2 regions of the Paenibacillus sp. Pae15 genome follow, and region 2 is predicted to be linked to the other one. Evidence: predicted binding sites of a transcription regulator. Region 2 holds the regulator's gene; the other holds the start of a gene.
The links. The regulator NrdR, encoded in region 2, represses ribonucleotide reductase genes. The targets are predictions, from matches to a motif close to AACACNATATATNGTGTT.
Positions count from the first base shown of each region.

Region 1: a site for NrdR is predicted at 5,233-5,250, ahead of NR121_RS04080 (adenosylcobalamin-dependent ribonucleoside-diphosphate reductase). Genes of this name have one in related genera too.

Region 1 covers NZ_JALJRM010000003.1:212,163-223,987, reverse strand. The annotation lists gene NR121_RS04105 (YqhG family protein) at 1-556, opposite strand, end outside; gene NR121_RS04100 (DEAD/DEAH box helicase) at 559-2,367, opposite strand; gene NR121_RS04095 (lipoate--protein ligase family protein) at 2,577-3,422, shown strand; gene NR121_RS04090 (DMT family transporter) at 3,496-3,822, opposite strand; gene dat (D-amino-acid transaminase) at 4,087-4,926, opposite strand; gene NR121_RS04080 (adenosylcobalamin-dependent ribonucleoside-diphosphate reductase) at 5,319-7,919, shown strand; partial or broken gene NR121_RS04075 (transposase) at 8,187-8,366, shown strand; partial or broken gene NR121_RS04070 (transposase) at 8,353-8,508, opposite strand; partial or broken gene NR121_RS04065 (IS256 family transposase) at 8,505-8,681, opposite strand; gene NR121_RS04060 (Crp/Fnr family transcriptional regulator) at 8,983-9,621, shown strand; gene NR121_RS04055 (MBL fold metallo-hydrolase) at 9,690-10,619, shown strand; gene NR121_RS04050 (M20 family metallo-hydrolase) at 11,349-11,825, shown strand, end outside.
Region 2 covers NZ_JALJRM010000023.1:68,484-80,308, reverse strand. The annotation lists tRNA gene NR121_RS18235 (tRNA-Ala) at 531-603, opposite strand; gene nrdR (transcriptional regulator NrdR) at 879-1,361, opposite strand; gene NR121_RS18225 (alpha/beta-type small acid-soluble spore protein) at 1,459-1,683, shown strand; gene NR121_RS18220 (lytic transglycosylase domain-containing protein) at 1,779-2,354, opposite strand; gene coaE (dephospho-CoA kinase) at 2,351-2,947, opposite strand; gene ytaF (sporulation membrane protein YtaF) at 2,976-3,656, opposite strand; gene mutM (DNA-formamidopyrimidine glycosylase) at 3,754-4,614, opposite strand; gene polA (DNA polymerase I) at 4,636-7,335, opposite strand; gene NR121_RS18195 (HAD family hydrolase) at 7,534-8,298, shown strand; gene NR121_RS18190 (GGDEF domain-containing protein) at 8,274-10,097, opposite strand; gene phoU (phosphate signaling complex protein PhoU) at 10,265-10,924, opposite strand; gene pstB (phosphate ABC transporter ATP-binding protein PstB) at 10,953-11,705, opposite strand; gene pstA (phosphate ABC transporter permease PstA) at 11,735-11,825, opposite strand, start outside.

The DNA of each region.
Region 1 (11,825 bases), on a different contig from region 2:
TGCGCTTCATGTCGCAGGCGAATTCCACTTTGTAGTTGACGCCAAGCCATGTTTCGTAAGGGATCGTCGCCGCTTGCTTGGGCTGCTCCGGCGCGTACTGCTCGAACAGCCTCACGAACCGGCCTTTACCGCGGACGGCGGAGAAGATCTGTTCGAGCCGTCGGCTGCCGTAGGTCAACTCGTCACGAGGAACGCGGGCAGTGAAGACCGTGGGCACGAAGCCGAAGTAGCGGCCCAGAATACTGTCGCCTTGAGGCTGCGGCGTACCGGGTTGAGCTGCAGGCTGTACCGCAGGAGCGGCCGGCACATTTTGCGATCCCTGCTGCGGATGAAGCTCCCGATAGGCTTCGGGATCGAAAATGAACGTGCAGGTCATGGTTTCCGGTACGGCCCCGGTCCGTTCCACAAAGCTCCAATAATACGGCCGCTGCGTTAAAGCTTTGTCGGCGGAAGGGGACAGCTTGACGGTGATGTAGGCGGGATGCTTTTCGAGAATGTCACACTGCTCGGCCTCCAAATAGCGCAAAACGTAGAACTGGATTTCCTGCGCATTCATGCTTATGGCTGCACCTCCCCGCTGCCGTATTGCTGGACTCTAACCGTGTGCAGGGAGGAATTCACCGGATTCAAAACCCCCGCCGATTCGTTTAATTCTTGCTCCACCTGGGATTTCACCACCGTGAACGACCGCCCCAGATCATCGAGCTGCCGGCGGATTTCGTCCTTGCTGTTGGAGGTGAGGATCATTTTGGCCAGATGCGACTCTAAGGATGTTTTTTGCTCAAACCGTTCCAAAATCGTATCCAGCTGACCGATCACCAGCTCAAACATGTTAATTTTCTCATGCAGCAGGGAGAGAATATGCTCTTCGATCGTCCCGAGCGTCGACAAATTGTAGATTTTGACGTCTTCCTTCTGTCCGAGCCGGTGCACACGGCCGATCCGCTGCTCGACCCGCATAGGATTCCACGGCAAATCGAAATTGATCATGTGATGGCAAAATTGAAGGTTGATTCCTTCTCCCCCGGCCTCCGTGGCAATAAGCACTTGGGCGCGTCCCCGGAACAAGTCCATCATCCAATCCTTTTTGCCGCGGTTCATCCCACCTCGGTAGGGAACGGCCGGAATTTTATGTTCCTTTAAATACTGCAGCAAATATTCCTGGGATGCGCGGTACTCTGTGAAAATAATCGTTTTATCGTTAATGGACTCGATGAGCTCCAATACCTTTTCGGCTTTCGTATTGGCTTTGACGCCGCGGATTTTCTCCACAAGCTCCCAAATCCGCTGCCGGAGGGGTGAGTTTTCATCGGTTTTTTTGAACATGTTGACCAGCGTAATAAAGACGGCATCCCGGCTGGAGCATACTTCACGCTGCAGCGTGACAAGGGAGAGCATGCTGCCGATATCGCCTCCGGACTCCTGATAGCGTGTTTTGACGAAATCGGTTACTCCATCGTACAGCGCCTGCTCCTCGTCCGATAACTGGAGCGGAATATTGCGCACAATACGTTTGGTGAAGCTTACGTTGCCGTCGCTTCGGCGGTTGCGGATCATGACCTTGCTCAGCTCCTGCTGGAGCTGGTCCTCGTTCTTGGGGATGCGTTTGCCGACGACATAATTGGACTGGAAGCTGTCTTGTCCGCCAAGCTGACCCGGCTTTAGCAGCGTAATCAGGTTGTACAGCTCCTTGAGATCGTTCTGAACCGGCGTTGCCGTCAGCAAAAGGCAGTATTTTTTACGCAGCTCGTTGATAAAACGGTAGTTGGTTGTTTTTTTGTTTTTCAGCTTGTGCGCTTCGTCGACGATCAGCATATCGTATTCAATGCCAAGCACGATGTCCCGGTGCGGATCGCGCTTAGCGGTATCCATCGAGGCGACGACAATATCGTTTTGCACCCACATATATTCTTTCTTTTGCGCCACTGCGGGGATCCCGAACTTTTGATTCAGCTCCCGGACCCATTGCAGCACCAAAGAAGCGGGAACGAGAATGAGCACTTTTTGAACCAGGCCCCGGATCATGTACTCCTTGAGGATGAGTCCCGCCTCAATGGTTTTGCCAAGCCCTACTTCATCGGCAAGAATGGCCCGTCCCCGCATTTCGGTCAGCACTTTTTTGGCGGTTTCGATTTGATGCTCCATCGGAACGAGGCTCGGCAGATGGGTCAGGCATTGAAGCTCGTCGAAGCTGCGGATGAGTCCGGCCTGCTCGGCCTCGAGGGCGAGCCTGAACATGACGGGGTCATCCCAGGGGCCGTTGTGCAGCGCCCTCTCATGCAACTGCTCAAACCATTCTCTGTCGTAATGGAGCTCTACATGTTCATTCAGCTGCCGCACGTGCTCTTTTCGCTCGGTTGGTTGCATTCTCACGCGCTCCTTTTTTGGTGATTCAGTAAGTATAGACAAGGCCTAAAGTTAATTTTTAGTATGTACAAATTAGGGGCTTTCAAACCGTACGGTAATGTTTTATGATGGGGTAACAGCGTAATTGCGACGGCGATTTCTGCGCGTATGGCATTAAGACACGCTGTGAACATGGCGGGCTGACGTACAGTAAAGGAATGGTGATATAGATGAACAGAGAATGGCGGTTTATCCGTTCGGGCTTTGGCGCGCCGGATTACAATATGGCTGTGGATGAAGCGATTCTGACGGCACATAGCGAAGGCCTGGTTGCTCCAACCGTCAGGTTTTATGGATGGGATCCCGCAACGCTGTCGGTCGGTTTTTTTCAGAAAGCTTTAAGCGAGGTGAATTTCGACGCGCTGGAGCAGGAAGGCATCGGCTTTGTCCGGAGGGCGACCGGAGGGCGCGCCGTGCTTCACGATAAGGAGCTGACGTACAGCATGATCGTGTCGGAAAGCTATCCCGGCATTCCGCGGAGCGTCACCGAGGCGTACCGTGTGCTCAGCGAAGGGCTGCTGCTCGGGTTTCGCAAGCTTGGGTTGTCGGCGGAGATGGTCCAGCTGGAGAATGAAGAAGACAAGGAGAAGTACGCATCCATGGGTTCGGCTGCCTGCTTCGATTCTCCGTCCTGGTACGAGCTTGTCGTAGAGGGAAGGAAGGTGGCCGGGAGCGCGCAAACCCGGCAGAAAGGCGTTGTGCTTCAGCACGGCTCGATTCTTCTGGATCTCGATGCGGATCAGTTGTTCAGATTGCTGCGCTTCTCCAGCGAGCGCGTGATGGAGCGGATGAAGCAGCAGTTTTTAAAGAAGGCGGTTGCGATTAATGAAGTGCGCGGCGGAGCGGGTCTGCCGAGGGTGACATTGACCGAGGTGGAAGAGGCTTTCCTGGCAGGCATTGAAGAAGGGCTGGGGATTCGGCTGGTCCCGTCAGAACTGACGGCCTATGAACAGGAGCTCGTCGAACGGTTAAGGGTTGAGAAGTACGGCAATTCAGAGTGGAATCTCCGGAGATAGCGGTCTCCGGTTTTTTCGTTTTGGCCACGAAGCTGTGACAGACCATGATCACAAGACCAACATGCCGGCAGCATCAGGATTTGACGGTTCTCAGATTTAATACAATCACTCCCGCAATAATAAGCAAGACTCCAACCACTGTGTTTAAGCTCAATTTTTCTTTCCAAACCAGAAAGCCGATGAGCGCAGTGGCGGCCGTACCGACTCCGGACCAAATAGCATAAGCGATGCCCAAGGGGATTTGCTGCAGGGATAAAGAAAGTAAATAGAAGGCCGCCGAAAAACCGATGATGACGCCAATACTAGGAAGTAATTTGGTAAACCCCCCGGATGCTTTCAGCATGGAAGTGCCGAACAGTTCAAATCCAATCGCCAAGGCCAAGAATAAATAAGCTTTCAATGCCGTTCCTCCTTCGTTAAAAGCCTGCTGCGCCGCCAAATCTGATCCGGCTCCTGAAGCTTCTCTAGGAGCGTCTCCGGATGTAGAGTGACACCTGCAAGCAGACCGGAGCATCGTCCATAAAAAACACTGTACCGTCTGGACGGTTTATCTGTCAATCCCACATTTTCGGCTGATCCGCCGGCCAACGGTCAAAAGCCGCACGGCAGGTACTGTGCGGCGGCGTAAGGCACTTTGGTACAGGGGATACTGTAATGTGATGGACTAGAACGAAATCGTCTTCTCAAACTCGTTTTGCAGCCTGTGGGTGATCTCTCCCGGACGGCCGTCGGCTACGGGGACGCCGTCGACGGAGATGACAGGAGTGACTTCCACGGTCGTACCCGTGATGAAAACTTCATCTGCGGCGCGAAGCTCTTTCAATGTAAATGGCGTTTCCCGAACGGAGAGGCCGAGTCCTTGAGCCAGCCGGAGCACAACCGCGCGGGTGATGCCGTGCAGGATCAGATGGTTGGCAGGATGCGTAATAACGGCGCCGTCTTTGACGATCATGATATTGGATGCGCTGCATTCCGTTACGGTGCCGTTGCGATGCAGAATGACATCGCCGGCTCCCTGATCCACCGCATGCTGCTTGGCCAGGACATTGGGCAGCAGATTTAATGTCTTCAAATCGCAGCGGAGCCAGCGGATGTCTTCCATCGTCACGGCCGAGATGCCTTCTTTCATGGTGTTCAGCGGACGGCGGGCATCGGTGGTATACGCCATCAGGATCGGCTTGGTATCCGCGGGAAACGGATGTGAACGCGGTGCGGCTCCACGGGTCACCTGCATGTACACGGTACCCTCGGACAAGCCGTTGATGCGGATCAGTTCTTCCAGTCGTCCCGTCAGCTCCCCGGAAGGAAAGGGAAGCGGAATTCTCAAAGCAGCGGCGCTTTTCTCCCAGCGCTCAAAATGAGCCGCGGCTTCATACAGCCTTCCATGATATACGCGAAATACTTCATAGACCCCATCGCCAAAATAATAACCGCGGTCTTCGGGAGAAATCTGGAGTTCTTCTTTTGAAACGAACCGGTCCTGATATAAATAAGTTAAGGACATCAAGAAACCCTCCTGTACAATAGAGATACGAACATATGTTTGCATAAATTCAGCGAACATGATACACTATTTCTAGACTAGCAATCCGCCGATCGATTGTCAAAACCGCCTGCGGATTGCCGCCCTGTCGGATTTCAATCGAATTTGTAACAGGGGCTTAAGACCCTTTTTTATGAAGAAAAATTGAATGTTTTGTCGAAAATGGTGAAAATTTTAGAGATGAAAAAGAGAGCTATAGAGAGAAAAAGGAAGCTTTCCGCCAGCGTGCTTGGACTAAATCGCCAATTTCGTTTTTTTTGTATTAGAAACACTATATATTGTATTGTATAATGGATCCTACATACCATATATTGTGATTCATCTTTTTGAATATATTCCGGGAGGTTATTGTTTTGAAGACCATGCAGGAGACCAAATTGGAAGGCTTAAGCGAGAAAATTTTTCTGGATCGCTACGCGATGAAGAATGCGGATACCAGTCAAACGAAGGTTGGAGATACAGTATTGGTGCTGACAAAGGACGACCCTAAATTTCCTGCCAAGGAAGTCGGCGAAGTCATCGAGCGTAACGGGAGACAGGTCAAAGTCAAGCTGCGCAGCGGTGAGGTTGTCGATTCCTCTGTAGAGAAGCTTACATTAACCTTGGAAAAAACGCCTCAGCAAATGTGGGACCGTTTGGCCACTGCTATGGCTTCTGTGGAAGCGACTCCGGAGAAACAAGCCGAATGGACCGAAAAGTTCCGGTACATTCTGGACGACTGGAAGCTTGTACCCGGCGGACGGATTGCCGCAGGCGCCGATGCTAGCGATGAGCTGACGCTTTTCAATTGTTATGTAATTCCTTCTCCGCATGACAGCCGTGGAGGAATTATGGCCACGCTGTCCGAGATGACCGAAATTATGGCCCGGGGCGGCGGTGTAGGGATTAATTTATCCTCTCTCCGTCCGCGCCGTTCCATTGTCAGGGGAGTCAACGGGTCTTCAAGCGGCGCCGTTTCCTGGGGCGGACTGTTCAGCTATACAACGGGCTTGATCGAGCAGGGTGGCAGCCGCCGCGGCGCGCTGATGCTGATGATGAATGATTGGCACCCTGACGTATTGGATTTTATTACCGTCAAACAAACGATGGGGCAAATTACGAATGCCAATTTGTCCGTATGCGTCAGCAACGGCTTCATGAAAGCCGTGAAGGAAGATTTGGATTGGGAATTGGTGTACCCGGACACGACGGACCCTGAATATAACGAGATTTGGGACGGGGATCTGGAGAAGTGGAGAAAAGCGGGTAAGAACATTATTCATTACCGTACGGTGAAGGCCCGCGACGTGTGGCATACGATTATCGAATCCGCCTGGAAATCCGCGGAACCGGGCGTCGTATTCATGGAATACTACAACCAGATGTCCAACAGCTGGTATTTCAATCCGATCATATGTACAAATCCTTGCGGGGAGCAGGGGCTTCCGGCTTGGGGAGTCTGCAACCTGTCGGCAATCAACCTGTCCAAGTTTTACGACGAAGAAAAACATGATGTGGCTTGGGACGAGCTGGCGACGGTGGTCCGTTATTCGACACGGTTCTTGGATAATGTCATTGACAAAACGCCTTACCATTTTGAAGAGAATCGGATCAACCAACAGGGAGAACGCCGCATAGGCCTTGGCTCCATGGGTCTCGCCGAGCTGATGATCAAGCTGAACATCCGTTACGGCAGCACGGAATCGCTGATGTTTCTTGATAAGCTTTATGGCTTTATTGCGAAGGAAGCATATCTCGCATCCGCAGATATTGCGGAAGAAAAGGGCTCCTTCAAGCATTTTGACACAGAACTGTTCCTGCAAAGCGGTTTTATGAAGACGATGACCTCTGTTTATCCGGAAGTCGGCGCAGCCATCAAGAAGAAGGGGATGCGTAATGTCACGGTCATTACGCAGGCGCCTACCGGAAGCACGGGTACGATGGTTGGCACATCGACCGGGATCGAGCCTTACTTTGCGTTTGAATATTACCGTCAAAGCCGTCTGGGCTTCGACAAGCAATATGTGCCGATTGCGCAGCAGTGGAAGGATCAGCACCCGAACGAGGAGCTGCCGGATTATTTCGTCACTGCGATGGACTTGTCCGCAGAAGATCATATTCGTGTACAAGCCGCCATTCAAAAATGGGTGGATAGCTCTATCTCCAAAACGGCCAACTGCCCTGCCGACTTTACGGTGGAAGAAACGAAGCGTCTGTACGAGCTCGCCTTTGATTTGGGTTGTAAAGGCGTAACCATCTACCGTGACGGAAGCCGCGACGTACAGGTGCTCAGCACAGACAAGAAGGACGATAAGGCTGAGGAAGCAAAGGGAACGGAAACGCAAGCAGCTCCTGCTGCAGATGCAGTCAATGCGAAGGAACAATCCTCCTTGACCGGCCTCACCCAATCGTTGGCTGTGAATATCGACGCGAAGACGGAGCAGGTGTTCGACAAGCAGTACAAACGCCGTCCGCAAGCTCTCCGCGGCGCAACCTACAAGTTCAATACGCCTTTCGGCATGGCTTATATCACGATTAACGATATGGATGGAAGCCCGAGCGAGATTTTCCTGAACGTGGGCAAGGCCGGTTCCGATGTATTCGCGATGTCCGAAGCGCTCGGCCGCGTCTGCTCATTGTTCCTTCGCTACGGCGACCACGGCAACAAGGTGCAGCTTTTAATCAAGCACCTGAAGGGCATCGGCGGCTCCGGCGCGATCGGGTTCGGCGCCAACCGCGTCGAATCGATTGCCGACGCCGTCGCCCAAGCGCTTGAAATGCACGTCAATTTCTCCAACAGCGCGGAAAACTACGTCACCGCCACCCAGGAAGTCGTCCAGGAGACAACAGCTCAATATGCAGTAACCCGCAGCGCAGCCACATCCCTTGACCTGTGCCCGTCCTGCGGCTCCGCCTCACTGATCAACAGCGAGGGCTGCAAAAATTGCAGCAACTGCGGCTACAGCAAGTGTTAACTCGGGTATGATTAATAACTGAAACTAATGAGCCCCTTTTTCTTGATATGACAATACAGGCGGCATATACACATGTATATGCCGCCTGTATTTATTTTGGGTGAGGAAAAATGTTGGAGGAAAATGCTGTTGATAAATGCAGAGTAATAATATATACACGTATATATACTGAAAGGGAATCAAGCTATATAAGTTGAACTAATGATCCCAATTACAATCTGATGCACAGACGATCAATGATTTTCATGGGATTTGTCGTGATTTGTACCGTTTCTGAGCGAAATGAACGGAAGAGTCAAACTGGTCTTTCTGCCACCTTACAGCCCGCAACTCAATATCGTTGAAGGTCTTTGGAAATGGCTGAAGGCTGATGTCATTAACAATGTCTTCTACCACACTGTGGAGGAGATTCGCCAAAACGTTCGCACCTTCATGGAGGGTACTTGAAGAAGGTAGCCAGCTCGTCCCAATTGCTGCGCCACGAACGGATGATGAGCGGATATTTAGCGCCCCATGTTTCCTCGAAACGATCCAGCTCCACAAGCGCCATCTCCTCCGTTACCGCTTTATAGATCGGCTTCAGATCAGCTTGTTTTTGACATCGTTTTTTTCGTAGCCGAGGTGGGTGTCCATCTCCGCTTCGAGCATTTCCTGGATCGTCTCAGCAAACAATTCCTTCAGTGCATTCTGCGCATCTTGAGCCGTTACCAGATTGTTTTCTTTAATAAACTGACGCAACTGCTCTTTACTCCATAATCCCATGTCTACTCCCAACCTTTCGATGCAAAGTTTAAGTTTTTTTAACATAAGACTTTGATTCTTATTCCACAATGGGTGCGATAATTCAATAACGTATACAGCCATTTCCTTACCGGGTATTTTCTTTGTGAAGAAGTAGATTTTTTTCGATTTGTTGTGCGGCGTCCCGATCTATTTGCGTTGAAGCTTTTTTTAAATTGTTTGATTTTTGTCGGGTATCCGACTGTTTTATAACGAAACATATACTATAATACCAATATGATAACTATGGATTATCGGATTCGTTATACGAGGTGACAACAACATGATCAATGAACGGAAAGAAGAACATATTTTGGCCGAACTCTTTGAAGAAAACGGGGTTTTGCGGAAATTCAAAAAGAATGAATTTATTTTCAGGGAAGACGAGGAAAGTCAGGACGTTTATTTTGTTCGATCGGGTCTTGTCAAAATCTCACAGTCGGCTCAGGAAGGACAAAATATCACCTTGTTTTTGCGCAATACGGGTGAAGTTTTCGGTGCCGCCGAAGTGCTGACCGGCCAACGGCGGCAACGGTACGCACGGTGCATCTTGGAAAGCGAAGTGCTGCTGGTTCCCGCATCTCAATTTACGAGCTTGACGTTAAGCCGGCCCGATGTTCTGTATGCATTAACGGTTTCCAATGCGCGTCGACTGCTGTATACCCAACAGTTCGTGGAAACGTTGATTTCCAGGCCTGTGGCTTGGAGGCTGGCCCATTTTCTTACCCAACTGGGTGTACAGAAGCAGAACAAAATTCATGTGAGCTTGCCGCTAAGTCATGAAGAAATCTCCTACATCATCGGGTGCAGCAGACAGACGATTACGGAAACATTAAATAAGTGGAACGAAAAAGGAATCATTCAATACGAGAAAAAACGAGTGACGATTAACGATTCCAATGCGTTTATGTCCAATCTTTAGTCATATTTACCGCGATAGAAGACGTTTCATTTAATCGATAAACAGAATAAATCAATGGAGGAATCAACATGCTAATTCAACCACAGGAGAATCTGCAGCCTGAGTTTCATGAGCATTTAAAAGTTATTTTATTGGGTACGGGTTCGCCTCGAGCCTTCTACGGAAGGGCTAAGCCGGGAGTCGCCGTACTAGCGGGAAATAAAACCTTTTTAGTCGACTGCGGCGGTGGCGTTGTGGATCAATTGATTAAAGCGGGTGTCATGCCGCAACGGATTTCCGACGTTTTGTTCACCCATCATCACTATGATCACAATGGCGGTTTTTTCGATGTCTTTATTACAAGCTGGAGGACGCATATTACCCCGGAGCGTGTATTCGAAGGACGCTCAACGCCTATGCATGTATACGGACCTGAAACGACTAAAGAAATCATTGGTAAAATGAGGGAATCGTTTGAGTTCGATGTGAAGCTGCGGGTAAGTTACAATCTGTCGGATGAAGCAGGAGCACGGATTGAATATACTGAAAGAAATGAAGGCGTCGTCTATGATCAGGACGGGATTAAGATTACAGCCTTTGAAGTGGATCATCGTCCGGTCTATCCGGCGGTTGCGTACAAATTTGAATTCAACGGGAAATCGGTTGTTATTTCCGGAGATACGATCCCTGTGTCCAATATGATTAGGCAAAGCCAAGGCGTTGATCTCTTGGTGCACGAAGCTTATAACAAAGAATGGTTAGACGAATTAATTCATAAATACCCAGATTATGACAAAGCGCTCTCTAATCCGGCCAAGTATCATACCACCACATTGGAGGCAGCCGAAATTGCGAAGCAAGCAGGGGTCAAACATCTCGTGCTTACTCATCATATTCCGGCGCCTGCGGCTAACGAGAATGCCGAGCAGGAATATATGAAGGGTATGAGAGACATTTTTAACGGAACGATCACGGTTGGACGTGACCTCATGACGTTTGATTTGGGTAACGAAGTATAGGATTCGTTGAGCGTGCTTGAAACCGCTGCATTGGATAGAAAAACGGCGTCGTCGATGCCGACTGCTTCAATTGCTTGTATGAAAACTACTATGATCGAAACTTGGCGGAATACTATCGCAGACTCCAATTGACACAGGAAATTCGAAAAGCCCCCGAAAAGTTTCCCCATTTCATAACGTGAATCAAATAAAGCATGGCGATCTTGATATTGAGATACGCCGTGCTTTTTTGTTTGTAGAACGTACATTCTGAGTTAGATATTAGCAAAGCAGCAGCGAAATGATACCTCCAAGAGACCTTCGCTGGATTCCCTGAGGTTGGTGCCCAGGTTCTTCTCGAATATCTCGATGGTCACTTCATTGACTCCGCCGCTTCCCTTATTTTCATTTATATTATGTTATATTATATTACATATAATCCAATTAAACCTCAATAATGTCATATAATATAACTCATTTTAACGTAACTTTCTTGATGGATATGCAAATTGTACAATGGAAAACGGAATATTTAACCATTTTGTATAGTGATTTCATTTATTTAATGTAATATAATATAACATAACATATAATAGTGGAAATTACTTGGGGGTGAAATGAAACATGACGACATCATCCGATATCGAAGCACTTTATGGGATTTAGCCGCACTGTCGGACTCCATTAGGAATCAATTCAATACCGCAAAGTTTTATTGTCACCAACTTAGGATCATGCGAGGTGAGTCTGATGTCAACCACTGAATACCAAGTTGCTATAAACCGTTCGAGGATTGAAAAGAGGATTACGGAGCTGGGACAGATTGGCCGGATAGGCGATACAGGAGTATGCCGTTTGGCTCTATCCCAAGAGTACCGCCAAGGAGTGGAATTAGTCAAAGCATGGATGGAAGAGGCGGGGATGGTCTCGCGAATCGATCATTTCGGCAATGTAATCGGACGTCTGGAGGGAAAGAATCCGCATGCTCCCATACTCATGTTGGGGTCGCATATTGACTCTCAGCCCTATGGCGGCAGATTTGACGGAGTGGTCGGCGTATTAGGTGCGATTGAGGCGGTCCAGACGATGAAGGAAAACGGGATTGTACCGGAAGTGCCCATTGAAGTCGCGGCTTTTTGCGATGAGGAGGGCTGCCGCTTTAATAACGGTTTTTTTGGTTCGAGAGGTATTTTGGGGCGATTGGAACCTGGAGAATTGGATAGGACA
Region 2 (11,825 bases):
TGTCCAACTTAGTGTAGCCGATCCATAATTCGTAATTTATCAATAGGAGGGATCGGAGTGCCAAAAAGGATCTCGCCATTTTGAGGACGAGCAGGTCTTGATATTTCAATGAGTTCCATCTTGTTCCTCCTAATGGAAATTAATCAAACATTCCAAAATTTCGACGTTTTCATTGTTTTTCCTGCAAAAAGTACTAATTCTTTTAGCCCTATTTAACGCTAACTACAATGTTTTGCTGAACATAAGAAGGAACTAGAAAATAGGATTAATGTCCCTAATGATGACTACAAATAGCGATAAAAAGTTAAATGGATTGTACATTTTCGAGCAAATCAAAAGCCCGACCATATGAGGTCGAGCTTTTATAGTGGAGGGTCGAACCCCTAACCATATTCACTCCACTAAAGTATATGGTTTAGGTGTCCCGTCATTTATCAACACGATATGTTGATACTACGCATTCTACATGTGTCGGTACAAAACAAATCAAAATAAAAAACGGCATCTCTGCCGTTTGAATTTAAGGTGTATGGAGAATAGGGGGTTCGAACCCCTGACCTCATCGCTGCCAGCGATGCGCTCTCCCAGCTGAGCTAATTCCCCAGGAATTTTCGGTTAAGGAAATATCAAGAATGAAGTTGTTCCACTTTTGAGCGGCGTCTTCGCTCGGCCCGAACTCCCAACTGAGCCGTGACCCCATAAATTACGAAACCATTGCGATGATAATCTGTCGTTTTTTATGAGAAGATAATGTACCAGACAACATCGTTTTCCCGGCTGCGCTGAGGCCCCCAGATATTGTTATCATTTTGTTCTCCAGCGGCGACAAAATTAAAGATAGCACATCGGGATGGGGCTTGTCAACATTTTTATTAAAATTAATTTACGCTGCCGTTTCCGCCAACATGGTGCTTGGAGAGCAATTCATTCAGCTCCTTCATAAACATATTAATGTCTTTAAATTGTCTGTAAACGGAGGCAAAACGAATGTAGGCTACTTCATCAACGGGATACAATTCGGACATGACGATCTCGCCGATTTCGCGGCTGTCTACTTCCGCCTGGGCGGTATTGCGGATCTGCCTTTCGACCTCGGAGACGATCATTTCCAATCTTTCTACGGATACCGGTCGTTTCTCACAAGCGCGGATAAGCCCGCGGAGCATTTTCTCCCGGCTGAATTCCTCACGGCTGCCGTCTTTTTTAATGACGATCAACGGCGTTTCTTCCACCATTTCAAACGTAGTGAACCGCTTCTGGCACTTCTCGCACTCCCGGCGGCGTCTTATCGATTTATTCTCGTTTGCGGAACGCGAGTCCAACACTTTGGTGCCGGGATAATCACAATATGGGCATTTCATCGGCCTTTCTCCTTTCCATAATTCCCAACAGCTCCCTGACATGAGATTCGTGTAAACGCACATAATAGGTTTACCAACGACAAGGAGGTGAACAGACATGGGTGCAGGTCAATCCCGCAGCAGCAATGTATTGGTAGTACCACAAGCAAATGCCGCTCTGGATCAATTGAAATACGAAGTAGCTCAGGAACTGGGTATTGCCATTCCTCAAGATGGCTATTACGGTAATATGGCTACTCGTGATACTGGTGCGATCGGTGGTCACATTACGCGCCGCCTGGTGCAAATCGCCGAGCAGCAAATCGCTGGTCAATTCAAATAATAACACGTTTTGAAGCATACGAGAAGAAGCAGACCGGACAAACTCCCCATAAGGAGAGCTTGTCCGGCGCTTCTTTATTGCTATAAGCCAAAATATTAACGGATTCCCCAATCCTCCGCATAGGTTTTGTAATACTTGTCATAATAATACGTGACACGCTGCACATAACGCTTGGTCTCGCCATAAGGAATCTGATCCGTATTGTCGAGCGTTCCATCCCATCTTCCCTCCAGCAGCCAACGGCTCACTATACCGTGTCCTGCGTTGTAGCCGGCAAGGACGGCAAACGTATTGCCGTTAAACTGCTTAAACATCCAGTTCAAATACCATGAACCGAGTTCAATGCTGACGGCCGGATCATCCAAGCGGTTTTTGAATTCACCCGGAAAAGGAGCCTTCTCTATAATCCATTCCGATGTATCCGGCATCAATTGCATAAGACCGTGCGCACCTTTACTGGAAGTCGCGTCAGGCTTATAGTTGGTTTCTACCCGGATAACGGCAGCGATGAGCAAAGGGTCAAGCTGATACTTCTCTGCGCTTTGGCGAATTTCCTCTTCATAATGGATCGGATACAACATACGTCCCAATACACTCGTGCCCAGAAACAAAAATAGCAAAAAAGTCAACAGAAGCAGGGCGAAGACTCGCTTTTTGCGCAAAAAGCTCATGACAGTCCCCTCTCCGACCAAAATTGTTCAATCTGCTGTTCTGTTTCTTCTATCGTGCCCGAATTATCGATAACGATATCGGCCAGTTCTTTTTTCTTCTCGATCGGCATTTGCGCATCCAGCCGTTTGTTCGCCTGTTCCTCGGTTAACCCGTCCCGCTTCATCAGACGTTCCATTTGGACGTGCCGTGGCACATAGACGACCATCACCTCGCTGTACATCGCCTGCAGATGGGATTCGTACAAAAGCGGCACATCTACGACGACCAGCTTGTCCGGATGCTGTGTCTCGTATGCCTCCATCCGCTCGCGCATAGCCGCCCGAATCGGCGGATGAAGCAAAGCTTCGAGATCCTTGAGCGCAGCCGTATTCCCGAAGACGCGCTCCCCGAGTTTTTTCCGGTCCAGGGAACCGTCCTCCAGCAGCAGATCGGCTCCGAATCTTTCGATAACTTGAGTAAGGGCGGGGGTGCCTGGCTCTACCACTTCCCTGGCAATGCGGTCCGCATCGATCAACAGCGCGCCGCGGCGGACAAGCATGGAAGCGACAGTGCTTTTGCCGCAGGCAATGCCCCCGGTTAATCCGATGTTCAATGGGTTTCCCCCTAAATCAAAATAATGATCACAACAATTTCATAATGCCCATGAAGATCAGAAGAAATCCGGGTAAAACGGAAAGCTTGCGAATCCATTTCAGCTCAGCATACCGGAAGCCGATCTGCAGGCCAAGCCCGAGAAACGTCCCGCTGGCCAGTGCAATAACGGCAGCGGTAAGCCACGGCGTGAATCCGAGCAGTGCCGCCCCGATGCCCGCGCCGAACGCATCCAGCGACAATGCGGCGCCCAGCAGTACGGCTTCGTAAGCCGAAATGATCCCTGACCGGTCCACATCGGCAATGGACGGGGTGCGCAGGATTTGAATGACGAGCCCCAGCCTTTTCAGTTCGATATACCATATGGCTTTGGCCCCTGCAGTCCCGGACTCCATTTCCCCGGGCGTTTTTGCCGCCTCCGTTTTTCCCTCTTCCTCCTTTTTATCTGAAAACATCTGATATATCGCCCATACGCCAATGCCCATCAGAATAAAAGCTCCGACGTATCTGGCGACCGCCGGGTCAATCAATTGACTCATCAGCACGCCGACCTGCATGGACATGTAAATAATAAAGCCGGAACAAAATGAAATAATAGCAATGGACATAGGCGGAATGCGGATTTTACGAAGCCCGTACATCACGCCGACTCCGAAACCGTCCAGACTAACGGCAAACGCCAGAAGCATCAATGAGACGACAGGCAGCATGCCCTTCCCTCCCTAACCAGATCGACTTTACTTCTTACTATATGGAAGGTCTGGGCGGAGGGTGCATGTCAGGCATTCTTCCCATGGTCCGCGTACTTTAGCGTTTTAAAGCCCCTTTGCTTCTCCTGCGTTTTAGAGGCTGGCACTTGGGGCAATAATGGGTCCCTCGTCCCCCTATAACCATTTTTTCGATTTTATGCCCGCAATGGAAACAAGGTTCGTCTTTTCGGCCGTACATTTTGAACTGATGCTGAAACATACCGATTTCGCCCTGGCCGTTCACATAGGACTTGATGGTAGAGCCGCCTGCAGCCACTGCCTCCTTCAAGGTCCTCACAACCGCCTCATACAGCTTGGCCAGCTCATGCCGGCTTAAGCTTCTGGCCTCCCTTTCGGGATGAATGCCAGCCAGAAACAACGATTCGTCTACATAGATATTCCCGATCCCTACAATATATTCCTGATTCAACAGCAGCGGCTTGATTTTGGTCGGACGCGACCCGATCCGGTCCCGGAAAGCCTCGAATGTAAATGCTTCGTCCAAAGGCTCCAGCCCCAGCTTCTTCAGCGGGGCTTCCTGCAAATCCTGATCCTTCGGGTAAAGATGCATTGTCCCGAACTGGCGCACATCCTTATATCTCAGCTCGGTACCGTCTGTAAAATAAAACACGACATGGGTATGCCGTTCCTCTGGCTCCCCGCTGCGATACACACCGTACCTGCCTTCCATGCGAAGATGCGAGACCAGCGTATAATGGTCGAACATAAACCGCAAAAACTTGCCTCTGCGTTCGACGGACTGAATGGTTTCCCCTCTGAGCAGCAGTTGAAATCTCTCAATGTCCTCCGGATACTGAATGATTCGCGGCAGCTTAACCGAAACCCGTTCCACCGTCTTGCCGATCACCAGTTGATTCAGCGTCCTTCGGACCGTTTCTACCTCTGGCAGCTCCGGCATGCTGTCTTCCCTCCTTGCAGATTACTTCGCCTCGTACCAGTTAGCCCCGTCATCTACATCCACCTTCAGCGGCACGTCGAGCTCAATTGCGTTTTCCATCACTTCGGCAACCGTCTTTTTCATGACCTCCAGCTCATCCTCAGGCACCTCGAGCACCAATTCGTCATGCACCTGAAGCAGCAGTCTGCTCCGTACTCCCTCTTCTTTCATCCGCTTGTCCAGCTGCACCATAGCCAGCTTAATGATATCCGCCGCGGTGCCCTGGATCGGCGTATTCATCGCGGTCCGCTCGGCAAACGAACGGAGATTGAAATTGGAGGCCTTGATTTCCGGCAAATACCGGCGGCGGTGAAGAAGGGTCGTAACGAAACCATCCTCGCGGGCTTTCTTGACAATATCGTCCATATATCGGCGAACCCCCTGGAAGACGGCAAAATATTGCTCGATAAACTTCGCCGCATCCTTGCGGGTGATATTTAAATTTTGTGACAAACCATAATCGCTGATGCCGTAAACGATGCCGAAGTTCACGGCCTTCGCCTGACGGCGCATGTTCGAATCGACACTATCCTCCGGTACGCCGAATACATCCATCGCTGTTTTCGTATGAATGTCCATGTTCTGCCGGAACGCTTCGATCAGCTTCTCGTCCTGGGAAATATGGGCGAGCACACGCAGCTCGATCTGCGAATAGTCAGCGGTCAGAATACGCCAGCCGGGCTCCGAGGGCTTGAACACCTTGCGGATTTTACGCCCTTCCTCCAGGCGGATCGGAATATTTTGCAGATTCGGATATTGACTGCTTAGACGGCCTGTCGCCGCAATCGTCTGTTTATAATAAGTGTGCACTTTCCCGGTATCCGGACGCACCTCTTTCAGCAAGCCCTCCACATAGGTGGACTGGAGCTTGGACAGCGTCCGGTAATGGAGTATATGTCCGACCAACGGATGATAAGGCTCGAGCTTTTCGAGCACTTCAGCGTCGGTGGAATAGCCCGTTTTCGTTTTCTTGATCACCGGCAGCTGAAGCTTCTCAAATAAGATTTCTCCAAGCTGTTTTGGAGAATTAATGTTAAACTCCATCCCCGCCTCGTCATAAATGGACTGCATGATCTTCTCAAGCTGTTTGCCCAGCTCGGCACCGTAAGCTTGGAGCTCCTCCACATCCACTTTAATCCCTTTGCGTTCCATCGAGGCAAGCACCAGCGCCAAAGGAAGCTCCAGCTCGTGAAACAGCTCATTCATCCCGCTGGCCTCCAGCTCGGCTTGCAATGCCCTGGCCAGCTCCATTACCGCCAATGCCTTACGGCTCATCAAGCTTAACAGAACATCCGCCTCCGGAAGCTTGAATTTGGCGCCTTTGCCGAAAACGTCCTCATCGGCGGGGATGGCAGTCAAGCCATACCGGGCGGTGAGTCCGTGTAAAGTCAGCGCAGATTCCGTCGGATCGAGCAAATAACCGGCAAGCAGCACATCAAAGCTGACCCCCCGCAGCTCCAGCCCCTGCCAAAAGAGAGCCACCAGCGCGCGGTGCAGATCGTAGACGGCGACGGACTTTTTCTCGTCTGCCAGCCATGCGCGCACACGCTCAGCCTCTTCAGCCTCCTGTTTAAGGAGCTCAAACGGCAAATAATAGCCGATCGGATCCGTCCCGGAGTCCGACTCGGTATAAAAGGACAAGCCGAGCACTTCCCCCGTATGCGGATTATCCCCTATGACCTCGACATGCAGCGCCCGAACGCCGGGCAGCGCTTCGACCAGCTCTCCCAGCCTGTCCGGCGTCACCTGAACCGACTGAATCCTGGCCTCGGCCTTGGCCTCGGCTTCAGCGTCCGCAGAAGCGGCTTGGTTTCCTCCGCCGGGCAGATTCAACCGCTCCAGCAGCGATTTAAATTCCAGCTTGCGGAACATGTCGCCCAAAACTTGTCCGTCATACCCGCCGTATGCCAGATCGTCCCAAGGAATCTCCACCGGAACCTCGCGGAAAATCGTCGCCAGCTCCTTGCTCATCCGCGCATCCTCCGCGTGAGCGGCGACCTTCTCGCCCAGCTTCCCCTTGATGCCCGCCGCGTTCTCAAGCACCTTCTCGACCGAGCCGTATTCGTGCAGCAGCTTCAGAGCCGTCTTCTCGCCCACACCCGGAATGCCGGGAATATTATCGCTGGCATCGCCCATGAGACCTTTAAGATCAATGATTTGAGCAGGCTTCAGCCCGTATTTTTCTTCGATATGGGCAGGATCGTACAGCTCCACCTCGCTGATCCCTTTGCGCGTCAGCGCGATCTTCACTTTGTCGGAAGCAAGCTGCAGCATGTCTTTGTCCCCGGTCACTACCAGGACTTCCATACCGTCCTGCTCGTCTGCGGTACGCGTCAGTGTGCCGATGATATCGTCGGCTTCATAGCCGTCCATTTGAAATTGGCGAATGCCAAACGATTCCAGCAGTTCCTTCAGCACAGGGAACTGTTCGGAAAGCTCAGGAGGCGTCTTTTCCCTTCCTCCTTTGTATTCTGCGTAGTCTTTATGTCGAAACGTCGTTTTCCCGGCATCGAATGCCACGAGAAAATGCGTCGGTTTTTGTTCTTCTATCAGCTTCAACAGCATCGTCGTAAAGCCGTAGACCGCATTCGTATGCAATCCCTTGGAATTGCTGAGCAGCGGCAGCGCAAAAAATGCGCGATACGCAATGCTGTTGCCATCGATCAAAATCAATTTGGACAAAGACTACACCCCATTTTCGTGAAACTATCTGCTTCTTACATGATAGCATAGGACGGCCATAGAAAAAAACCTTACCTTCCTTCCCGAAAAAAGGGTGTGTGTTCCTTCCTTGCCGCATAAAATGTACTAACTTTGATCCCTACCCGTCTGCACGAATGGCACGTTCAAAGCGTGAAAGGGAGATCGGAGGAACCGTCTATGAACGAAACGGTACGACTTATTGGCAAACGCGTTATTTTTTTCGATGTAAACCAAACGCTGGTGCAGCAAAATTTAAGCTTCGAGGATGGGTTTCGGCGTGTATGGGAAAATTTCATCGGCAGATGGTCCCGGGATGAAAAACCAAGTGCAGAGCAAGTATGGACCCAGTACATCACCAGGTGGCAGCAACGAAAAAAGTCCAGGATTACCTTCCAGCAGCTTGACGAGCTTCAGCAGCAGTGCTTGCAAGAAGCCATGGAAGCGATGGACATACCAGTATCCGGTGCTATGAAGCGCGGGTTCATTCAGGAAATCAGGCGGCTTCAGGTTGAAGCCAAAACCATGCCTCCGCATACTCGGGAGGTGCTCGAGCGTCTGTCTCGAAACTACCGGCTTGCCATTATCAGCAATAGCCCGCGTTCCGAGGTGCTGCTGATGCTGAAACGGTTCGATATCGGTACGTTCTTTCCTCCCGAGCATGTGTTTACTGCGCTAAAGCCGGCCGACAAGAAACCGGCTCCTTATCTATTCAAAAAAGCTCTAAAGACGATGCAGTTCTCCCCCAAACAAGCCGTGATGGTAGGCAATTCCTGGAGACACGATGTGTGCGGCGCGGTGAAAGCGGGTCTGGACGCCGTATGGCTGAGCACATCCGGCTCCGCAGCAGGTCCCGATGCCAAAAAAATAACCCAGCAGCGGCTGGGGAAGCGTAAAGTGTATTTGATCAAGCGGTTGGATCAATTGTCCGAATTATTTTCCTGAGCACGGTTCTTTGTGAACGGCATACCGACGCAATCGCAAACAACAACGCTGCCGCGGTGTGCCTTCGAACGCTTCTTCACCATGGCTGCCGTACGGGAAATTTGCTCCAGGCTTACACCCGCACCCGTATGGCAGATCACAAGAGATAGCGACAGAGTAACCCCTTCGCTCTCCAGACGTCTGCCATGCCGGTCCTCGACATAAGTCCAGTCATCATAGTCATAGAATGCTTTGACCCCCAGATCAAAACGCCGAAGCATCTCTTCGCAAAGCTTTTCAGGGTCCTCGCTCCCGGTGATGGCGATAAAATCATCGCCCCCGATATGACCTACAAAATCATAAGGATGGCCGAGCAGGCCAATCACCTGTTGAATGCAATCGGCAGTAAACTGGATAAGCTGGTCCCCTCGGTGAAATCCGTACCGGTCGTTAAACCATTTAAAATAATCAATATCCCCGTAAATGACGGAGAACTTCTTGTGGTCGAGAAGCCGCTTGTTGATCTCCCGGTGAATTTGCATATTCCCGGGCAGACCGGTGAGCGGGTTAGCCACTTTCGCCCTTTCCATCTTTGCGGTAGTGATGCATTCCAGAATGGAACGTATGGAGGCCGTCCCCTTTACCCGGCCCCCGGATGTAATGATGACCAAATCATAAAAAGTCTGGAGATCGCGAGAGGTCGTATATTGGGATACTTGTTCTACCGGGGCTTGCTCATCTACGATGAGCGGTTGAGCGTCCATCAGCTGATCGATCGGCCGGTTCCAAAACAAAGAATAGCCGTATTGACCCGCCAACTGTTGAAACAGCCTGTCGCGCATGATCAAGCCGACCGGCGTTTGCCCGTTAACGATCACGGCACCCGCCGCATCCGTATGGTTCTTAAAATAATTCGCAACGATCGAAATGGGATCCCTGTAATCAAAAGTTTGACACGGCACACAAATGTCTCCGATGGTCCAGACACTGCTTGCCTCGACAATTTTACGATGCATCATAATATGATCAGTCAGCTCCGGGGGCAAAACAGCCTCCTCCGGCCCGGGATGCCCCAGCAGGTAGCCCTGCCCGTAATGTACCCCCATGCGGGTAAGCTTCATCAGTTCCTCGCGCGTTTCTATTCCTTCAGCAATCAAGTAAATGCCCAGCTTCTGCGCAAAAGTGAGCATCGTCTCAAGAATGTACTCTTTCGTTTTATTAAAGTGAAGGTTATGTACGAGAGATCGATCCATTTTAATAAAATCAGGCTGCAGCTCTGCGATCGCTTGAAGCGAAGAATAGCCTGCTCCGGCATCGTCGATCGCAATACGGTAGCCCTGCTGCCGGTAGTGGCCGAGAATTTGTTTGGCCGATTCAAAATCTTCAATGGAGCTCCGTTCTGTAATCTCAAAAACCACTTGGCCGGGAGATAGCCCCCGCTTTTCCAAAAGCTCCAGTGTTCTTCCGGGCACAAAATCCGGATCATTCAAAATTTCTGCCGATACATTGAGAAACAGGAGCTGCTCTTTCGTCTTTGTGAAAGCTCCCTCAATCGCCTTGGCTCTCGCCAGCCTATCCAAAGGATATAACAAGCCCTCCGCTTTGGCTGCAGCAAATAAGGAAATCGGCGAATGGAGCGAAGAGTGCTCCGGTCCCCGGGTCAGCGCCTCATATCCCATGACGATTCCCTCGCTTAACGAAACGATAGGCTGATAAACGGACTTGATGGTTTGGTTCCGTATAATATGCAGCAGCTCTGTACGCAGGTTTTCCCGATTTTCATTATCAAATCCGGGCATGGCGTCGATTGGCATGGGCATCCCTACTTATCCGGTTTCTTTATTCCTAAGATAGCATAGGAATTTCAACCCCATGTTAAATTCGGGCTATCGGAATGTTAAAATTTAGTACAGATGGATGCGCGGCCACGACGCCATTGAACAAAAATAACCGGATTCCGCATCCGCGGAAATCCGGCTGTATTTCGCTAAATATTCAAGTCTTTACGTTTCCCAGTCACCATATAGATAACGCCTTCTCCGATGTTCGTCGTATGATCCGCTACACGCTCCAGGTAGAGAGCAGCCATCATCAACTGAGACAGCTGGCGGTTGCGGCCGGGGTCGTTATTCATCATCCCTATGATTTCATCAACTACGGAGCTGTAGAGCTTATCGACCTGATCATCCTTTTCCGCTAGTGCGGCGGCACGGTGAATGTCCCGTTCAGTGTAAGCCAGCAGGCTTTCATGAAGCATATCCTTCGCCAGCAGTGCCATATTGGGGATGATTTCAAGCGGCTTCACAAGCGCATCTCCCGACATGCGGATCGCAATTTTCGCGATATCTACCGCATGATCTCCAATTCGTTCAAGGTCCGTCGAAATTTTGAGCGCCATACCGATAATCCGCAGGTCGCTCGCCATCGGCTGCTGCAGCGCAATCAGACGCAGGCAATTTTCCTCGATCCGAAGCATCAGTTCGTCGATCCGGTCGTCCTGCTCGATGATTCTTCTTCCCAGCTGTTCATCCCTTGCTCCCAGAGCCTCTACCGCCAGGGAGATGTGGTTTTCAACCAGCCCGCCCATTTTGAGCAAATCCTCTTGCAACTCTTCTACTGCCTGGTGAAAATTGGATCTTGTATCCATAAAAGCAGCTCCTTTATAGAATGATCGATTAACCGAAACGGCCGGTAATATAATCTTCTGTTCTTTGGTCCGTCGGCGTCGTGAAGATTTTTTCCGTCTGGTCGGATTCGATGACTTCACCATTCAGGAAAAAGGACGTATAATCCGAGATTCTCGCCGCTTGCTGCATGTTATGAGTCACGATAACAATCGTATATTTATCGCGCAGCTCACGGATCAGCTCCTCAATTTTCAAAGTAGAGATCGGATCCAGCGCGGACGTCGGTTCGTCCATGAGCAGAATCCTGGGATTTACCGCCAGCGCCCGGGCGATGCATAGACGCTGCTGCTGTCCCCCCGACAAGCCGTAGGCGGACTTTTTCAGATTACCGTTGACTTCGGTCCATAACGCGGCCGCCTTCAAGCTGCTTTCGACGATGTGGTCGAGCTGCTCCTTGTCCTTGATGCCGTGAATGCGAGGACCGTAAGCAATATTTTCGTAGATCGATTTGGGAAAAGGATTAGGCTGCTGAAACACCATGCCTATATTTTTGCGCAGCAGCTCTACGTTGACGTCCGGATCATAGATGTTCTGGCCGTCGATAATTACGTTTCCTTCTATACGTATGCCTTTGATCATATCATTCATGCGATTTAATGTACGGAGCAGCGTGGATTTCCCGCAGCCGGACGGGCCGATAAAGGCGGTGATGGAATTTTCTTGTATTTCCATATCGACATTCTTCAGAGCATGAAACTCGGAGTAATACAGATTCAATTTATTGATGCTTACAATGGACATATCATGCTTTCCTCCTGTGGCCCGTTGGTTTATAACTTCTTCTGATATTTATTGCGTAAATAAATGGCGAATGCATTCATGCTAAGCAGCATGATCAGCAGGACAATAATGCCGGCCGCA